DNA from 4 places in the Paenibacillus sp. FSL R7-0163 genome. Region 2 is predicted to be linked to each of the others. Evidence: riboswitches for the same ligand, from Rfam matches in the RefSeq annotation. Region 2 holds a riboswitch; each other region holds the start of a gene.
What was found. Region 2 has a riboswitch for cyclic di-GMP ahead of NST45_RS25285 (anti-repressor SinI family protein). Riboswitches for the same ligand answer to the same signal wherever they lie in the genome.
Positions count from the first base shown of each region.

Region 1: linked by a shared signal. The riboswitch ahead of NST45_RS06620 (thiamine pyrophosphate-binding protein) and the one ahead of NST45_RS25285 (anti-repressor SinI family protein) in region 2 are both predicted to bind cyclic di-GMP.
Region 3: linked by a shared signal. The riboswitch ahead of NST45_RS23965 (transglutaminase-like domain-containing protein) and the one ahead of NST45_RS25285 (anti-repressor SinI family protein) in region 2 are both predicted to bind cyclic di-GMP.
Region 4: linked by a shared signal. The riboswitch ahead of NST45_RS22515 (glycosyl hydrolase) and the one ahead of NST45_RS25285 (anti-repressor SinI family protein) in region 2 are both predicted to bind cyclic di-GMP.

Region 1 covers NZ_CP150224.1:1,515,393-1,520,251, forward strand. The annotation lists gene NST45_RS06610 (hypothetical protein) at 1-8, opposite strand, end outside; gene NST45_RS06615 (carboxymuconolactone decarboxylase family protein) at 214-582, opposite strand; gene NST45_RS06620 (thiamine pyrophosphate-binding protein) at 593-2,233, opposite strand; cyclic di-GMP riboswitch class I at 2,389-2,485, opposite strand; gene NST45_RS06625 (HAMP domain-containing methyl-accepting chemotaxis protein) at 2,660-3,910, opposite strand; gene NST45_RS06630 (YafY family protein) at 4,032-4,859, opposite strand, start outside.
Region 2 covers NZ_CP150224.1:5,754,624-5,759,482, reverse strand. The annotation lists gene NST45_RS25290 (2-oxoglutarate dehydrogenase E1 component) at 1-1,525, opposite strand, end outside; cyclic di-GMP riboswitch class I at 1,996-2,080, shown strand; gene NST45_RS25285 (anti-repressor SinI family protein) at 2,108-2,263, shown strand; gene NST45_RS25280 (helix-turn-helix domain-containing protein) at 2,371-2,700, opposite strand; gene NST45_RS25275 (TasA family protein) at 2,870-3,478, opposite strand; gene NST45_RS25270 (signal peptidase I) at 3,569-4,159, opposite strand; gene NST45_RS25265 (hypothetical protein) at 4,161-4,859, opposite strand, start outside.
Region 3 covers NZ_CP150224.1:5,453,196-5,458,054, forward strand. The annotation lists rRNA gene NST45_RS23960 (16S ribosomal RNA) at 1-1,472, opposite strand, end outside; gene NST45_RS23965 (transglutaminase-like domain-containing protein) at 1,840-2,649, opposite strand; cyclic di-GMP riboswitch class I at 2,663-2,743, opposite strand; cyclic di-GMP riboswitch class I at 2,818-2,900, opposite strand; gene NST45_RS23970 (class D sortase) at 3,020-3,679, opposite strand; gene NST45_RS23975 (GtrA family protein) at 3,782-4,189, opposite strand; gene NST45_RS23980 (glycosyltransferase family 2 protein) at 4,176-4,859, opposite strand, start outside.
Region 4 covers NZ_CP150224.1:5,099,168-5,104,026, reverse strand. The annotation lists gene NST45_RS22520 (sugar phosphate nucleotidyltransferase) at 61-1,434, shown strand; cyclic di-GMP riboswitch class I at 1,571-1,650, shown strand; gene NST45_RS22515 (glycosyl hydrolase) at 1,663-3,213, shown strand; gene NST45_RS22510 (glycosyl hydrolase) at 3,367-4,859, shown strand, end outside.

The DNA.
Region 1 (4,859 bases), 2.6 Mb from region 2:
CTTCCCATGCCTAAATCTCTCCCATAGATTGAATTTGTCCAAAACAGTTCGACTGCAATATCCAGCCATGTATATCCATTTAGCTGTTTTATAAAAGTCAAAATTCGACACTATACAGCAAGTAATGGGATATTCCGACTCTATTATAGGCATATTTTTCAAGTGTATGCAATAATAAAGTCGAATTTTGTATATTGTTGTCGAACTGTTGGGTTATTGGATTTCTTCTATGGTTGCAAGCAGGATATTAAAAGCTGTAATGATTCTAGGTGCCCCTATAACGGGTACTAAGTGTAATAGAATACCTTTAAGCTGTTCTACGGTAACTCCAACACGAAGGGCCATGACATAATGAACGCCCAACTGTTCGAATTGACCCATTGAAATTAAAGATGAAATGACTGCGATTTCCTTCCAGTCAGGGGCTATAGTATTACGTTGAAAAATATCGCCATAGGCATTCCCCATAATAAATTCAGCCAAGTCAGGGAAGTGGTCTTTAATTGGAGCTAGTGCTTTTGCGCCATAGTCTCCTGATAGATTCGTGAAGTGGTTGAGACCACTGTTGATATTTTCCTTCATGGTTAGCCTCCTAGTTTAGGTTCAAAGTACGGTGTGCAGTCGGAGGGACTTCATCACGGTCTGTTAGTAGTTCAATAACGGCAACATGGTTTAGAGCTACCGCATCTTTAATTGCAGCTGTGAATTCATCCGCATTCTCACATTTGTAGCCTTTAGCACCTAGAGATTCAGCGAATTTTACGGCGTCCATTGGTACTTCATATAGAGTTCCATCGATACGACCTGTGGTTTTCTCCATACCCTTAAGAGCCATATCTAGTTGCTTATTATTGACCACGATAAAGATGACAGGGATATCTTTGCAGACAGCGGTGTTAATCTCAGCGCCGAGCATCATGAAACAACCATCACCTGTAATGCAGAGGATAGTTTCTTCAGGAGCAGCAACTTTTGCACCAATAGCCATGCCGATCGAATTACCCATGCAAGCAAAATACGCATCAAAAACAAAGCTGCCCGGTTTCTTAACCTTGTACCATTTTGCAGCGTGGAATCCATGACTTCCATCATCAACGAAAATTGAATTATTATAAGGGATCAAATCACTTAAAGTGCTCATTACCGAAGCAAGGGAAAGATTCTTGAGGGTTGGAAGCTCTTCTGAATAATCCGCATCGGCCAAAGCCTCACGTTTGGTGATTGTGTTTGGGTCAATATGATTTAGGCAGTGCACCAAATTATCGCGCAGGTCCCCAGTGACCGGTATCGTTTTGGACAATAGTATTTTTCCGACAAAGGTTGGATCAATATCAAATTGAATTAAAGTTGCTGGATGATTCTCCCGTTTAAGATTACAGATGGTCATATCACTTAAACGTGATCCAAGCACTATAAATAAATCGCTTTTATTCAATAAATCGTCCCCGTGGGTCGAACCGCCAACGCCAATAGGACCATGATAGAGTGGGTGATCCCAGACTATAGCCCCTTTTCCACCTGGAGATGTTACTACAGGAATATTAAAAGTTTCTGCGAGTTGAACAAGCTCTTTATGTGCTCCGGAGCGGTTAATTCCTTTACCCGCAATAATCAAAGGATTCTTAGCAGCTTGAATAGCATCGATGACTCTATCGATATTAGCTTGACTAATTAGAGATTCTCTTTCTGGGATTACTATATTGCATTCTTCCAATACTTCAGTTTGTACATCAAAAGGAATACAAAGATGAACAGGACCCCGTTTGGTCAGGGCCACAGAAATCGCATGATTAAAAATAGTACCAAAGTGATCCCCACGTTCAACCAATTTACTGAACAAGGTGGCAGGTTTGAACATATCAGCTAAATCAGCCAGAAAAGAGGTGGAGTCCTGACATTGAGGAATTCCAAGCTCTGTAATGGATTGGTGGCCGGTAATAAATAGGACAGGTAGGTTGTTAGCTTTCGCATGTGCTGCTGCTGTAAGCAGGTTAGTTCCCCCAGGACCCGAAGTACCAAATGCTACGCCTAGGTTACCCGTTTTCAGCGCATACCCTGCTGCTTCGAATCCGGAGCTTGCTTCATGTCTGCCGGGAATAAATTCAATACCGTAATCCACCATCTTTAGAACTATTGGACAAATGGATTTGCCAATGATCCCAAAAGAATGGGTGACTCCAAGGTTACGTAGTGCTTCCGCCATGTAATCTGCGACTGTCTTCAAAAGAAACACCTCACAAGTTTTTTGATATATATTAGTTATTAATCTACCGAATAGATACGATAGATCAATATACTCAAAAAGTAAAAACCTGTGCTCTATAGTAAGCACAGGTTGGTGGCATAAGGCACCGCTAAGACTGAACAATAGTTCAGCCGTCCTGGTTCCTCTGCAACCTGGCAATCATGGCCTCAAACGAAAAAATGAGGCTGTAGATCCATGGTTTTGCGTCATCCTCTTTCGAGGATTTTGCCAATATTAATTTATAGTTGATAAGAATAATTTTCCTTTACAATATATTCCTCATTAATTTTTGTCAACATAATCCGCTAAAAAAACTCGAAATTTGACGAAAGTCTTGTCCAAGAGATGAAGTTTTGCCTCGCGAAAAAAACTGCCACCTAAGACTCAGCTTAGGTGGCAGTTGATAGTTTTGAACTAGAATTTAAAGATATGAATGGTTTTTTGCAGATTAAATACGGCCTGGGTCATTTTTTCCGTTTCTTCTGCAACAGACTGCAGGGCATTAATCTGTTCATTCATAGCCGCCGATACCTCTTCCGTGCCAGCAGCAGTTTCTTCGGTGATTGCTGAGATATTCTCAATTGCACTGGAAATTTTCAAGGCACTTTCTAGCATAAGATCACTCTCCGCAGAGAATGAAGAGATTTGCTCGGTAATGTACTGCACGCTTTGTACAATTTGTGCGAAAATATGGGCAGATTGAGTGATCATTTCATTCTGAACCTGCACAACCTCTTCATTGATGGCAATATTATCGATGGCTTGTTTAATATCTGACTCAATGCTGCGGACCAAGCCGAATACTTCTTTTGTGGATGCCGTAGATTCTTCAGCAAGCTTGCGAACCTCTTGAGCTACAACGGCAAAACCCCGACCATGCTCTCCGGCACGAGCAGCTTCGATGGAGGCATTCAGTGACAGCAGGTTGGTCTGCTCAGCGATCTCTGTGATGGTCTTGGTGATCATCGTAATCCCGCGGGCATTTTGTGAGAGAGCTTCAATAGTATCAGCCACTTTTTGTGTAGCCTCTATGTTTTTGCGCATGCCTTCAGCCTGTGTATCTACGGATTGGCGCCCTTGCTCAACAAGTTCTAAGGTATGTATTGAACGTCTGTTCATTTCTTTGGTGGAGTTCGTATAATTGGATACTTTGGTCTCAATGTCTTTAATGGATTCTGTCATATCAGCGATATCCGTAGATATTTCATTTGCACCAAGAGCGAGCTCAGTAGAAGAAGAGGCTACTTGTGCCATGACAATCTTCAGGTTCTGGTTCTTATCTTCGATTCCGCGGCTTGCATCCATAACTTGACGGGTGATCTGCGATGCATCGGTCAGAATCTTCTTGAGCTTATCAATCATTGTGTTAAAGGAGCGGCTTACGTCACCCATTGAGCCATTTTCGTCCGCTCTGCTAGTGAAATCGCCCTTCGAAATACTGTGAGATACATTAGCAATATCATCAAAAGATGATGTAAGCGTTCTCTCCACGAAGCGAGCAACAGGTAAAGTCAGACCTGCAAGAACAACTACTAGTATAATTCCTACGAGAAATTGACCTAGAATCATTAACGTAACTAAGACAGGAATAGCAAACAGTGCGGCAACGAGGTAACATCCGGCAACAATTCTTTGTTTTAACGGAAGTTTGTGCATCCAGCTCATTGGTAAAATGTCCCCCTTATTAAATTTTATGTAATGGTGTTATTATAGGGGATTTATAGGTCATTGGTCTATAGAGAAGTGTCATAAATCTTCTTTAAGTAGTAGATATTTAGAATTCATGTCAAAATTCCTCATATATTGTGGAAATTGTTTTAATAGCAGACTTTACCATCCCTACTAGTTCGATAGGAGCTAAAACAATAACTGAAGGAGAGAAAGAGAGTACGATACGACAGGCAGATTCTATAGCATTAAACTCGGCCTCCACGTTCATCCACCCAGTATTAGCAGAGGGTTCTACTAAAGTTATAGTTACATATCTTTCACGTTGTAATTCTTTAAGAATAGACTCATTCACCTTTAAGTTCACTACATATTTTGGCAGTGCTGCTTTAAAAGCTAAAGTCGATTGTTCCCAGTAGCTTTTTAAATCAAAAGCCTCAGGTCTGACAAATGATTCATAAGTTGCGTCAGCTTGTATTAATCTCGACACGCGAAAAGTCCGCATTTCACCCTCGGTTCGTGCCACTACATACCAAACTCCACGTTTTGCGACTAACCCGAGAGGTTCAATGAAACGCTCCTTCATCTCGTCATTCCGTGGGTAAGTGATCTTCACTTTACGGTCTTCCCAAACAGCTTCCTGCAAGACAGATAGGAACGGGTACGTCTCGTCGGAAGGGTGCCAGCTGGCACCATCAATATGAATGCGCTGGCTCAGGTAACTGGCTGGATTATTCGGCCTGGATGGGGAAGCAGCCTCCAGCTTAAGCACGGCAGAAGAGAAGTCGTTTTGTATACCCAGATCTTTTAAGATTGAGGAGTCTGCGGACAGCAGCAGTGTAGCAATTTCTGAGGGCTTCATACCCGTTAAGGAGGTCCGGTATCCTTCTGTGAGTATCCAACCTCCTTCGCGTCCCCGTTCGGCAAGAATCGGTATTCCCGCTGT
Region 2 (4,859 bases):
GTACGTCTTCGGCGGTAAGAACCTTTTCGTTTTTCAGTCTCTCTGCATAAACCTTGTAGACGGTTGGATGATTGCGAACCTTGCCGTAGACAATAGGTTGTGTGGTTTCAGGATCATCCATTTCGTTGTGACCATGACGGCGGTAGCCGATGAGATCAATTACGAAATCTTTTTTGAATTGATGGCGGTATGCGCTAGCTAAACGTACGGCTGCTACGCAGGCCTCTGGGTCATCAGCGTTGACATGGACTATCGGGATTTCATACCCTTTGGCGATGTCACTCGCATAATGCGTAGAACGGGAATCTTCACTTTCAGTCGTAAAACCAATTCGGTTATTAACAATGATATGGATCGTCCCACCATTTTGATAACCTTGAAGTTTGCCGATATTAAGCGTTTCTGCAACAATTCCTTCACCTGGAAAAGCAGCATCGCCATGCATCAGCACCGCCATAGCTTTACTGGTATCAATCTTCGGCAGTCCTGCAGTGCTCCGGTCTTCTTGTGCGGCACGAGTGAAACCTTCCACGACAGGATTGACGAATTCCAAGTGACTTGGGTTATTCGCTAGTGTTATTCTTGTGCGTACGGTTTCTCCTTCACGGACAGCACGGTCTGCACCGAGATGGTATTTCACATCACCTGTCCAGCCATAGTTAATGCCTGTAGAGCCTTCGGAAGGGAAAAGCTCCTTGTTCGGAGAATGATGAAACTCTGAAAATATGATATCATATGGTTTGCCCAAAATATGTGCAAGAACGTTGAGGCGACCGCGATGCGCCATGCCCATCAAAATATGCTCTGCACCGTCATGTGCAGCAGCGCGTACGATTTCGTCTAACATCGGCACAAGAGCATCATTGCCTTCAAGACTGAAACGCTTCTGACCTACAAAAGTCTTGTGGAGGAAGGTTTCAAATTGCTCTACCTGAATCAGGCGGTTCAGGAGCTCTTTGCGTTCTGTATTATTCAGGGGTGCTGGTGAGCTGGTGGATTCTGCCTGTCTATTTAGCCATTGCAGTTCTTTTTCTTCATGCACATGCCCGAATTCATAGGCGATAGTCTTGGTGTATGCCTGACGCATACGTTGCACGGCATCCCACCCGGTATGCACATCATTCGGCGCATTTTCCCATATAAGCGTGGCAGGCAGTGCAATCAGGTCTTCGCGGGTCAGCCCATAGGTTTCAGGCTCAAGATATTTTGCCATGGGATTCTGATCGCGTACCAGCGGATCAATTTCAGCGGCCATATGGCCATATATACGAATATTGGCGATTAGCTTGGAAGCTCTTACTGCTTTTCTAAGCCATTCGGTGTCTCCCGAGATGCGCGGCTGAGGAGCCGGTTCGCTATCCGGAGTTAGGGGAGGGGGTCCCGAATTTGTAAAAAGCTCGCGATAATTATTTTCTACGGTGGAGGGATCTTTCACAAACTGTTCATATCTTTCTTGAATGTAGCCTAAATTGGGTCCGTAATACTTACTCCAAATGGATTCGTTATAGGGCTCTTTGGCTGCCATGAATACATCCTCCTTAACGGATGAACTCCATAAGTGACATTTTGTGTCAACGCTTACTGGAGCTGTGATGATTGCGGTTTCATTTCTCATCTTATTGTGCTACTTTCAGCCACTGTAATCAATTCATTCTTTCGTCCAATACGTTCGCAAAATGGTATAGGTTAGCTTGTTCTAACGAAAAGAAGGGTGTTTCTTCTCATTACCCATTCTAAAGGCCTATTAAAATGATTCTATTATCCTTATTTTTAACTATTAGGTCAGTAAATATTTATTTTGCTAGTACAATTTATTTTATGTAACGGACGAGTATCGTGATAATCGGACAAGATCTTTGAAAAAAAATCTTTTATTTTTCGTTTTTAAAATAGAAAGTAACCAGGAATCGACACACTTTTCCGCTTTCTTTTTGTATAATGTTATTGCAGATAGTAATATTATAGTTTTTTAAGCAGATCCTTTCGTGAAAAGGGTCCAGTAAAAGGTAAACTTGCCGAAAGGCAGGGGCACAAAGTCGCGGGTCTAAGGTAGAGATACTATGACAGCCGGATTGCCTGGGGACGTAAAATCTTAGGGGGAGATTTTTTGGAAAAGTCCAACCAGGGTAGCAACAGAGAACAGCAGTTTATTGATCTGGATCAAGAGTGGGTACATTTATTATTAGCAGCTAAGAAGGCTGGCATTAAGGCAGATGAAATCCGCCAGTTCTTTCATGAGAAAACTGTGCAGATCGTGCAGTAATACATTAGAGGGGTTACATATCGAAAAAGGGCACAGCGGTTCTTCGCTGTGTCCTTTTTCGATATGATTTAGTAGAAGAGAGGATCGTACCAGATTAGTAGGAAGTATTAATCCTTTTGATCGAGCTTCCATTTCTGATAGTCCAGAAATTCTTTGAATTCGCGTTTGCTAATGCCTGAGTCCATAGCTTCCTGCACCAATCGGAACCATTCCGAATCTAAATGTGATTCCTCTGCATCATTTGGTTCTCCATAGAGTAGGGCATGAATGGATACCTGAAGCGCGTCAGCGATCTTTTCGATAAACTGGATGGATGGATTGGATTGGATGTTTCTCTCCACGTTGCTAAGATACGACTTAGCCACATCTGCTCTGTCCGCAAGCTCAGATAGGGAGAAACCCTTGTCTAGGCGGAGCTGCTGGATACGTTGGCCCATATTCTGTGGCACTATGCTGACGCCCCTCCGTAATTTTTGTTATTAGTATAGCAAATATCAATAAATCGGACAAAGTTTATTGTAAAGAGAAGAGCAGCAATCTGCTTATCCGTGGCCGGATTCAGGATCTGCTGCTCTTAGAGTATTTTATTAAATTACTTTATTGATCTTAGTAGTCTTTTTTCGCACCTTGTTTAGCTACGAAATCCCAAGTCAGTGTTAAGCTATCGCCTTGGAAAATATTTTGATCTTGGTTATTTTCCACAAATTCGAATTGGACGGAGAAGCTGTCATTGGTACCGGCTTTAATACCGGATGCTTCGGTAAAGAGTTGATCCCAACCTGTATTTTTTACGAGATCCGGATGCTGACTTTTTAAAGCAGCAAGTGTAGTCTCATAAACTACATTTTCAGGAGAGACGATAGGTACCCCTTTATCATTATTTCTAAGGAATTTAACTTTAATGAACTCGGCTAAATCCAGGTAGTTATCTCCTTTAGCATCCGTGATTTGAGTCGATGTATTCAGAATGATAGATCCGATATCGAGCGAACCATCGTTTTTCAATTTGAAGGATTTAGTTACAGTATCACCTGGTTTCAGGTTAGGAATATTAACGATGACAGAAGGGTCGGAGTTCAGATCGAGTGTACCCGCTGCGAATGTAGCTGTGCTTTGCGCAGTGTCGCTAAAGTATGCGAAGGTTCCTCCGCCGATTAATGATAAACCCAGTGCTGCAGATGCTACGCCAAGACCCAATGTTTTCTTGATACCCATAATAAAATTCCTCCTCAAATTTGTGTTTGAATTTTTTATAAAATTTATATATTGTATCTTCCGGTTCGTAAGCGGAAGTGGACAATCAACTTAGGGCTGTGTTTCTGTTGGGGACGGTGAGGCTGGCAGTAGGGCAGTATTTTTCTTTTCTAATGCAGCTACAGCCTTCCAAGAGGTATACAGAGCATAGAGCAGAAGCATCAAGCCAGGCACGATCATGAGGACTACACTTCCAGCTTTGGAAACCGCGAAATTCATAGCGTAACCGACATAGGGTACAGTGACCCCGGTATACTGAGCTACAACATTCGCAGAACTGGTAGGGTTCATGTCGGGTGCGTCGTTGTTATCGCCTTTAGTGCGATAAACAGCTTCACCAGTAGCGTTATTGACGGTCGCTTCTACAATCCGGTGAGTAATGAGCAGATTATCTTCGTTCCTAAAGGTGATGACATCGCCTGGTTTGAAACGATTCATATCCCCTCCGGGTTTTAATGCGACAATTGAGCCTGTCTGAATTCCTGGTTCCATCGATCCTGAGAGTACGGTTTTGATCTCATATCCGAAGAAAGCAGGTTCACCACCGGAGGCCTTGGATAACACTACGGCTGCCACCAGCAGAATAAAGATCACAAGCATTAAGCTCGATAAGGTATTATTGATAATTTTTTTAATTCGCATCTTATTCTCCACCTTTCTCAGGTTGAGGGTCCGAAGGAGCTTGGGTTGCTACCGGCGGGGTAGTCGTACTGTCTTCCGCCTTTGGCGTCTCTTGTGGAGCCTCTTGCTGAGGAACATCTTTTGGAATTGTGAGCTCTTCACCAATTTCCGGCTTAACCGGGTCAGTGGCTGGGGCTTCAGGTTGTTCTTTATTTGGGGCTTCCGGAGCAGCTTCACCTGACGTTGGAGGGGTTGCCTCAGCTTTCGCTTTATCCTCGGCTTCTTGTTGCTTTTTCTCCTCAGCCAAACGTTCTTCTTCCTTCTTCGCTTCTTCTTCTTTCTTTGCTTGCTCTTCTTCTAGCCGAGCTTTTTCAAGCTCTTCTAGTTTTTGCTCGCGAGTCTGACTGATCATTTGGAGTTTATCTTGAAGGGTAGTGATACCTGAGGTTGCCGATTCTTTAAGGTTAGTCAATTCGGTATTTAGAGCTTCATAAGTGGAGGTGAGGTCGCTAGAGATCACGCCATCTGGTTGAGTGAAGGTAATCAGGAATGGCAGTGGCTGTGGGAACTCTCCTTCGCGTAATTCAAGTTGTCCATAAACATCACTGGTAACTACCGAAGCGAATGGAAGACCGACATCGTGTATGGAGGTTAGGTAACTAATAACTCCATTTAAGGAAGCATTCAAGGATTCCGAGATCACACCGCTTTGATTCAGGCT
Region 3 (4,859 bases), 300 kb from region 2:
CTCCCTTGCGGGTTACCCCACCGACTTCGGGTGTTGTAAACTCTCGTGGTGTGACGGGCGGTGTGTACAAGACCCGGGAACGTATTCACCGCGGCATGCTGATCCGCGATTACTAGCAATTCCGACTTCATGCAGGCGAGTTGCAGCCTGCAATCCGAACTGAGACCGGCTTTGATGGGATTGGCTCCACCTCGCGGCTTCGCTTCCCGTTGTACCGGTACCATTGTAGTACGTGTGTAGCCCAGGTCATAAGGGGCATGATGATTTGACGTCATCCCCACCTTCCTCCGGTTTGTCACCGGCAGTCACTCTAGAGTGCCCAGCATTACCTGCTGGCAACTAAAGTTAAGGGTTGCGCTCGTTGCGGGACTTAACCCAACATCTCACGACACGAGCTGACGACAACCATGCACCACCTGTCTCCTCTGTCCCGAAGGCCGCTGCTATCTCTAGCAGATTCAGAGGGATGTCAAGACCTGGTAAGGTTCTTCGCGTTGCTTCGAATTAAACCACATACTCCACTGCTTGTGCGGGTCCCCGTCAATTCCTTTGAGTTTCAGTCTTGCGACCGTACTCCCCAGGCGGAGTGCTTACTGTGTTAACTTCGGCACCAAGGGTATCGAAACCCCTAACACCTAGCACTCATCGTTTACGGCGTGGACTACCAGGGTATCTAATCCTGTTTGCTCCCCACGCTTTCGCGCCTCAGCGTCAGTTACAGCCCAGAAAGTCGCCTTCGCCACTGGTGTTCCTCCACATATCTACGCATTTCACCGCTACACGTGGAATTCCACTTTCCTCTTCTGTACTCAAGCCACCCAGTTTCCAGTGCGACCTCAGGTTGAGCCCAAGGTTTAAACACCAGACTTAAATAGCCGCCTGCGCGCGCTTTACGCCCAATAATTCCGGACAACGCTTGCCCCCTACGTATTACCGCGGCTGCTGGCACGTAGTTAGCCGGGGCTTTCTTCTCAGGTACCGTCACTCCGGTAGCAGTTACTCTACCGGACGTTCTTCCCTGGCAACAGAGCTTTACGATCCGAAAACCTTCATCACTCACGCGGCGTTGCTCCGTCAGGCTTTCGCCCATTGCGGAAGATTCCCTACTGCTGCCTCCCGTAGGAGTCTGGTAGTGTCTCAGTCCCAGTGTGGTAGTTCACCCTCTCAGGTCGGCTACGCATCGTCGCCTTGGTGGTAGTTACCCCACCAACTAGCTAATGCGCCGCAGGCCATCCCTCAGTGACAGATTGCTCCGTCTTTCATTCTTCTCTCAGGAGAAAAAAGAAATTATCCGGTATTAGCTACCGTTTCCGGTAGTTATCCCAGTCTGAAGGGCAGGTTGCCTACGTGTTACTCACCCGTCCGCCGCTAAGTTATTTTGAAAGCAAGCTTTCAAAATAACTCCGCTCGACTTGCATGTATTAGGCACGCCGCCAGCGTTCGTCCTGAGCCAGGATCAAACTCTCCAATTAGTATTGAAAAGAGCGATATGCTCATTTTGAAACATCTGACGAGAAAATTAATTCTCTAATTTTGGATATCACTTGCGTGATTTCCTACTCACTCGTTGTTCAGTTTTCAAAGATCAAGTTCTCGTTGACGCCGTTTAATGTCTCAGCAGCAACTCTTATAATATATCATGTTGTTTTCAGAAATGCAAGCTTTATTTTTCGAAGCTTTTTATCAGCCTCGTTTGTATCGCCTGTACACTGTCTAACAACGCTTACCTATAATACCCCAACTATTAATAGAAAAGCAACCCCTAATATAAAAATAAACAACTAGCTTAATAATTAAGCTAGTTGTTTATTTAATAGAGTTATGTTTCTAGCGGCGAATTTAATAGTATTTTGCCGCAGTATATTTGCTTGAGGCTTTAATTAAATCGGTTTTCTTATCACTCTTTGCAAGTCCTGCATCCACTGTAGTATCAATGGTAACCCACTTCCCATTAAGCAATACTTCGTTCCAGGCATGATATTGCGTAACGTAGCTTGTATTCCCCATTACCAACTTAGCAGGAACATCTACACTCCGCAGCATTGCGGCAAAAAGAGAAGCGTAATCATAGCAAATCCCTTTTTTAGTAGTCAATGTCTTATCGATGCTTGGAATATAATCAGTAGTTACACTATTAGCAAGAGAGTAGTCATATTGTACATTCGCAACTACATAGTTATAGATCGCTTTAACTTTCTCTTCGTCTGTTGTTTTGCCTTGTACTAATTGTTTAGCTTTGACAATCGCTTTATCAGAAGAACTCCATTTCACATTCTGTACGGAGCCCAAATATACGGAATTCGAGTCACTCATGGTTACGTCTACTACTTCGGAATATAACGCTTTGTATTTATTACCGGTTGTGTTCTCCAGAACAGAAACCTTATAAGTCCCATTTCCTTGTTGCAAAGGGAAGTCCTCAGCTTGTCCAGAAGCATACAAGTTATAAGTATAGCTGCTGTTATCTTTGGTGATCATGAGTTTGATTCTTTTATCTTTCGGAATATCATAGTTAATACCAATAACACCTTGAGCCACTTTGGATGTAATCAACCAGCTGGCATCTGCACTTGCAGCTTGAGCTGTACTTACCGGAACTGAAGTCATTAGGACGAACAACGCCACCAGCATAAAATAAACCTTTTTCACGGATAAAACTCCTTTCGGTAGCTGGCTGCCATCCTTTCGGGAAGGCCCTTTAGCTTTGCGTCCCTACCTTTCGATAGGTTTGCCGTTATCGTATAAGCTCTATCTGTTCTAGCTTTACTAGATATAATTGATAGAATCCATTTGAAACAAACAAAAAAAGCCTCTTCATTCGGTAGCTGGCTGCCATCCTTTCGGGAAAAGGCCCTTTAGCTTTGCGTCCCTACCTTTCGGAAGGTTTGCCGTTATCGTGTTTAGCTTTTATAGTATAATACTATCATATTTATAGTTGTGAACAAGACCTAATTTACTAGATTACCCATTATTTTATAAATATCTCCCGGTATTTGTGTTTTCTTGTCATTCACTATTCTCATTTTGTTAATTTAGCATGAACAATCAGCCGATGCGTTGGATTCACTAGCGGATCACATGTAATCAGAGTAAGAATCTTATCCTTGTCATTCCCGTCAAGAACGGAGACATCACTCGGATCTACAACAGAAATATCGTATACCTCATAGTTAAACACCTGATCACTAGTCTTTACCGTGATAACATCCCCCACAACAACCTCATTCAATCTGTTAAACAAACGACCCGTAGTTCTAGCCCGATGCGCCGCGATTGCAGCATTTCCGATCTCTCCAAGGGGTGCCGTTTCTTTCATATGGGCTGCAGCATGTTTCATATTAGCTTTTGTAGCCCCTTCTAATACAGGCAGCTTCAAATCAATCTTAACGATTTCAATTAGTGCGATTACTTTGCCACCGACCTCAATCTCCGGTTCAGGCTTTTCTGTCTCTTGGGGTTGGGGCTGTGCCTGAGCATCCAGAACCGATTCCTCTGCTAACAGCTGAGTAACTTCAGCATACCTGCTCTTCAAATCTGGCTGGGGAGTACTATCGGCAGTGCTTAGTTCAGCCGTTTCTAATAACTTCTCCTGCTGCCTGTCGTTGTACCATTCGTTAGCTGTCGGATATAACATGATAAGTATCCCAGCCAGTATGAGTAGATAGGAGAATTTACGCAATGTTATTCACCTCCGTATATTGTTTCTATGGTTATATACAAATCAAGCAGAAACAGCTACTTGCCTTTAAGCATAGCAACTCCTTCTGCCTGAAATTAATGTTTAAAATACCCATTTACGACTTCCAAAGAAATTGATGATCACCGTGATAAAGGTAACCAGCACCTTGGAGATCAAGACTTGAATACCTAGTCTGTCTGTCAACAGATGCATTAGCAGCAGTGATATTCCGAGCACTACCAGATTCAGCACGATAAACTTGACCAGCTGCACGCGGTCGAAGCCTTCTTTATTCCCCCGGTCGCGATCACGAAAGGTTACTTTTTTATTCAAAATAAAGCTATTCGCCGTACCTGCACTATAGGAGATCACCTGCGCCAATGCGTATACCATCCCTAGTGAATTCAACAATGTGAAAATCACAAAATCAATAAGCGTATTGAGCAAACCTACGGCATTAAATTTAAGGAACTGTATGAATGCAGCACGCAAGTTCTTATCTGACATCATTGTGGTCCTTCCGGCGGTCCAGTTGTTCTTCGTTCTGGTAGCCTTTAGTCTCACTAACAATGTATAGCGGTCTATCTTTAGACTCGTCATAAATCCGTCCGATATACTCCCCAATCACACCCAACAGCATCAGAACGATACCGTTAAAGAGCAGATTGACGCCTACAATGGAAGCCCAGCCCGGAACCGTCCAGGAGGTGAAAAATATCTTTTGAAACAAGACGAAAAATAAATAGAGAAAGCTAGAGAATGAAAGGAAGAATCCAATATACGTAGCAATCTTAAGCGGCTTATGTGAAAAAGAGGTGATGCCATCTAACGCAAAACGAATCATTTTCTTCAGCGGATATTTGGTTTCTCCGGCAAAACGTTCTTCCCGTTCATATTCCACCATAGTCTGCTTGAAGCCAACCCAGCTCACCAAACCTCGGACATAGCGGTTCTTTTCTTTAAGTCCCCGCAGGACATCACATACCTTACGGTCAATAAGACGGAAATCGCCTGTATCCGTAGGAATATCCACACTTGTCATACTGCTGAGCAGGCGGTAAAAGAGCTTCGCGGTGACCTTTTTGAACATCGTTTCTCCGTGGCGCTTCAGGCGTTTCGCATATACAACATCATAGCCCTCTTTCCACTTCTCGATCATTTGCAAAATGACCTCCGGAGG
Region 4 (4,859 bases), 660 kb from region 2:
TATACGTTTTGATAACAATTCCATTATGCTCGATTTCCATAATTCAAGGAGGTTCATTCTATGAAAATGGTACTTCTATCAGGCGGTTCAGGTAAACGGTTATGGCCGTTGTCTAACGACTCACGTTCAAAGCAATTTCTAAAGGTACTTGAAAGCCCTCAAGGTGAACCAGAATCCATGGTACAACGTGTCTGGAGACAGCTGGAGGAAGCAGGGATGGCAGAATCATCTTATCTGGCCACCGGCCGCGGCCAAGTAGAAATGATACAAAGCCAACTGGGAAGTCATGTGCCGATTATCGTTGAACCGGAGCGTCGGGATACTTTTCCGGCTATCGCCTTAACAGCTACCTATCTTTATTCAGTGGCAGGTGTTTCTCCAGCGGAGACGGTAGCAATATTGCCTGTTGACCCTTATGTAGAAGCATCCTTTTTCGATACCATAGCTATGCTTGAGGGGACCATGCTGGAAAGTGGAGCAAATCTGGCACTAATGGGTGTTGTTCCTGAACATGCCTCAGAGAAATACGGATATATTATTCCTACCGCTGAAGAGGCGGGGGGGAATGGTTTTATGAAGGTGAGTCACTTTCAAGAGAAACCAGACCGCATACAAGCAGAACAGCTCATCGAGCAAAATGCATTGTGGAATTGCGGAGTGTTTGCCTTCCGTTTAGGGTACTTGTTAGATATTTTGCAGCGTAAAGGGTTGCCTTTAGGATATGAAGAATTGCAGAAGCAGTATAAGCTATTGTCTTCCATCAGCTTTGATTATGAAGTGGTGGAGAAAGAAGAACATATTGTGGTGCAGCCGTATGATGGATTCTGGAAGGATCTTGGAACGTGGAATACGCTGACAGAGGAAATGAGCAGCAAGCATGTAGGAAAAGGTTTTGTGACGGCGGATTCTGAGGGGACTTGCTTGATTAATGAGCTGGACATTCCGATTACGGTAATTGGTGCGAAGGATCTGATCATTGCGGCTAGCCCGGATGGAATTCTAGTTACCCATAAAGCTGAGAGCCCACGGATTAAAGAAGTGCTGAAGACCTTTGAACAAAGACCGATGTACGAGGAACGCCGCTGGGGCCATTACAAAGTTATTGATTATGTGAAATATGATGAAGGCAATGAAGTGCTGACCAAACGGATTTTTATATCCGAGGGGAATAATATCAGCTATCAATTACATCGCAAGCGTAGTGAAATTTGGACAATCGTCAGCGGCGAAGCAAGTATTGTGCTGAATGAGAAAAAACATAATGTGAAGGCTGGGGACGTGGTACGTATACCGGAAGGAACGAAACACGCGATCCTTGCTTTGACGGATGTTGAGTTTATAGAGGTACAGACGGGGTCTGAATTAGTAGAAGAAGATAACATACGTATTACTTTAGACTGGAATGATATAGAACTACAACAATTCATTTCATAGGTCTAACCTATCTATTTAACCAATTCAAAATTTCTTGAAACAGGTAAATTGACTCAATTATCAAAAAAAGTCATAAAAACACTAAATATATCATTAATTGTCGTCGATACTTACGGTAAGAGAGATTATTTCTCTTAAATTGAAAAGGCAAACCTATCGAAAGGTAGGGACGCAAAGCTATAGGGCCTTCGAAAGAGTGGCAGCCTGGCTACCGAAAGGGAGATTATTTTGAAAGCTTACCGTACGTATCGATTGTTTGGTGCATTTATGTCACTCGTCCTGTTTCTGACTGCACTTCCGCTTGCTGTTGGAATTTCGCCGTCTATTGTCATAGCTGCTTCAAATTCTGGAACGCCAGTTACCCCAGGTGCCTCACCTGAAGCCGTAAAGCTGCTTAACTATTTTTACTCGATCTCAGGAAAAGGCATTATTGCTGGTCAACATGACTATTTAGAAAGTCCAGATGAAATTAACAATATGCTGAAGGGAACCAGCGGACAATATGCGGCTCTTCACGGTTATGAAATGGGTGCGATCAGTGGTCAGTCCGAAGCAACGATGGCTTGGCAACGTCAAAATGTGGTGAACAGCGCCATCAACTGGAATAAAGCGGGCGGGATCGTAGCTATGACTTTTCATGCTAACCTGCCGGGCACCTCTTATGACTGGGATAATGTGAAAAAAACACTTAGCCAGAGTGAGTTCGATAGTTACGTTACACCGGGTACTAAGCAATATAATAATCTGATCGCTGAGCTTGATAAGGTGGCAGTCTCTTTAAAAAGCTTGCGCGATGCCAATGTTCCGGTGCTTTGGAGACCCTATCATGAAATGAACGGGAACTGGTTCTGGTGGGGGAAGAAAAATAACTTTTCTAAACTATGGAATATAATGTATGACCGTTTTGTTAACGTTCATAAATTAAATAATCTGTTATGGGTATGGAGTCCGAATGCTCCCAATGTTTGGTCAGATCCTTATGCGCTAACTTATCCAGGTGCTGATAAAGTAGATATTCTGGCAGCAGATATATACGAAAATGATTACCAGCAAAAATACTATGACAGCTTGTTGAGTCTAGCCGCAGGCAAACCGATTGCGATCGGGGAGAATGGTGAAATGCCTAATCTGGAGAAGCTTCAGCAATCGCAAAGTAAATGGACGTATATGATGAGCTGGGGAAAAATGCTTTACGAAAATAACAGTGCAGACACAATCAAAATATTTATGAATAGCAACTACACCCTGACCAGAGATAAATTAAATACTGGTCTGGCTCCGACACCTAGCGCCGCACCAGCGCCGGCACCTTCCGAAGAAGAGGGGGAGGCAGCAATTCCTCTCGCGAAGGGGCTTGCAGGAGAGTATTACAACAACATGTTGTTGTCGGGAGCGGCAACTCTTAACAGAACTGATGCAATAATCGATTTCAATTGGCGGCAAGGATCGCCGGATGCCGCCCTCGGGATTGATCGTTTCTCCATACGTTGGAGCGGTAAAATTAAGCCATTATATGATGAGCAATATACATTTTACACTACCTCAGATGATGGCATCCGTGTCTGGGTGAATGGGGAATCCGTGATTGATAGTTGGACTAAGCAAAGTGGTACTGAGCGTAAGGGCACTATAACGCTGAAGGCTGGCCGGCTATACGATATCAAGGTGGAGTATTACGAGAATGAAGGCGATGCGAGAGTCCGCTTGATGTGGGAAAGTGCTAGTCAAGCTAAAGAGACAGTTCCAGCAAGTGCACTTTTTCTTCCGGATGTCTCCTGATTGATGAAAATTAAAGGTCGATCCTTAGTGGCTCTGCGTTATTGCAGAGCTACTAAGCTATAGTCCTCATTAGGTCAGAAGACGATTGTCCGATAACAGGTATGTTTATTTAGCACCTGTAGAGGCAGTACAGCTACCGAAAGGAGGATTTATTTGCGTAAATATTATAAGAAAAACAGATTGTTGTTTACTATGTTACCGGTGTTTATTATTTTTTCCTTGCTGCCTTGGGGAGAGGTTAAGAGTCTTCCGAAGGCTATGAGTGTTTCTTCCTCTTTACCTCCGGTTATACCCAGTAATCCATCGGCTTCTGAAGAGGCTAAGCAACTGCTGAGTAATTTGGTGAATCTACGTGGCAAAGGGATTTTGTCCGGCCAGCATGATTATCTAGAAAGCCCAGATGAACTGGTTCATAAGCTGAAGAATACTTCGGGACAAAATGCCGTTCTACATGGTTATGAATTAGGGGCGATTAATAATCAATCCGAAGGGACGATCGCAGAACAGCGGCAAGCAGTGATAGACAGTGCAATTGAATGGCATCACGAGGGTGGCATTGTAGCCATGACATTCCATCAGAGTTTGCCGGGAACATCTCCAGAATGGTCCAATGTAAACAGAAGTCTCAGTCAAGAGAAATTTAATGCTTATGTTACACCTGGGACAGCTCAGTATAAGAGGCTAATCTCAGATCTAGACGAGGTTGCTGGATATTTGGGACAATTGCGTGATGCCGGAGTTCCAGTCTTATGGCGACCTTACCATGAAATGAATGGCGGTTGGTTTTGGTGGGGGAAAAAGGACAATTTTTCAGAGCTTTGGAGTATTGTCTATGATCGTTTTGTAAACACACACAAGCTAAATAATCTACTGTGGGTATGGAATCCGAATGCGCCGAATGAATGGTCAGATCCTTATGCTGCATATTATCCCGGTGGGGATAAACTCGATGTTCTGGCTGCGGATATCTACAATAACGATTATAAGCAGTCCTACTATGAGGATCTGCTCGCATTGGCCGAGGGTAAACCTATCGGAATCGGGGAGAGCGGACAGCTGCCGAACCCGGATGTATTAACTGAGAAACAAAATAAATGGGTCTATATGATGACCTGGGGAAAATTACTGACAGAAAATAATACGCTACAGTCAATTAAAAGCTTTATGAAAGACTCGTTTATAGTATCGAGAGAGGACTATGTTCTCACAACAGGAGGTCCTTCGATAGCACCCGTAACTCCGGTAACCCTAACGGGTTTAACTGGAGAATACTATAACAATACTGATTTAGAGGGAGAAGCGGTACTTATCCGCGATGACCGTAAGATTGATTTTAATTGGCATGGTGCGTCACCTGCCTCAGGGATAAATGAAGATCACTTTTCTGTACGCTGGAAAGGGAAGCTCAAACCCAAATTCAGTGAGAAATATACAATTTCAGCATCCTCTGATGATGGAGTCCGTGTCTGGATTGACGGAAAGCTGATCATCGACAATTGGAAAAATCAAAGTGCAACCCTTCATAAAGGAAGTATCCCGCTCACAGCTGGAACGCTTTATGATATCCAAATTGAATATTATGAGAATGAAGGAGATGCCAATCTTCGTTTGCTATGGGAGAGTTTCAGCCAGAAGCAGCAGGTAAT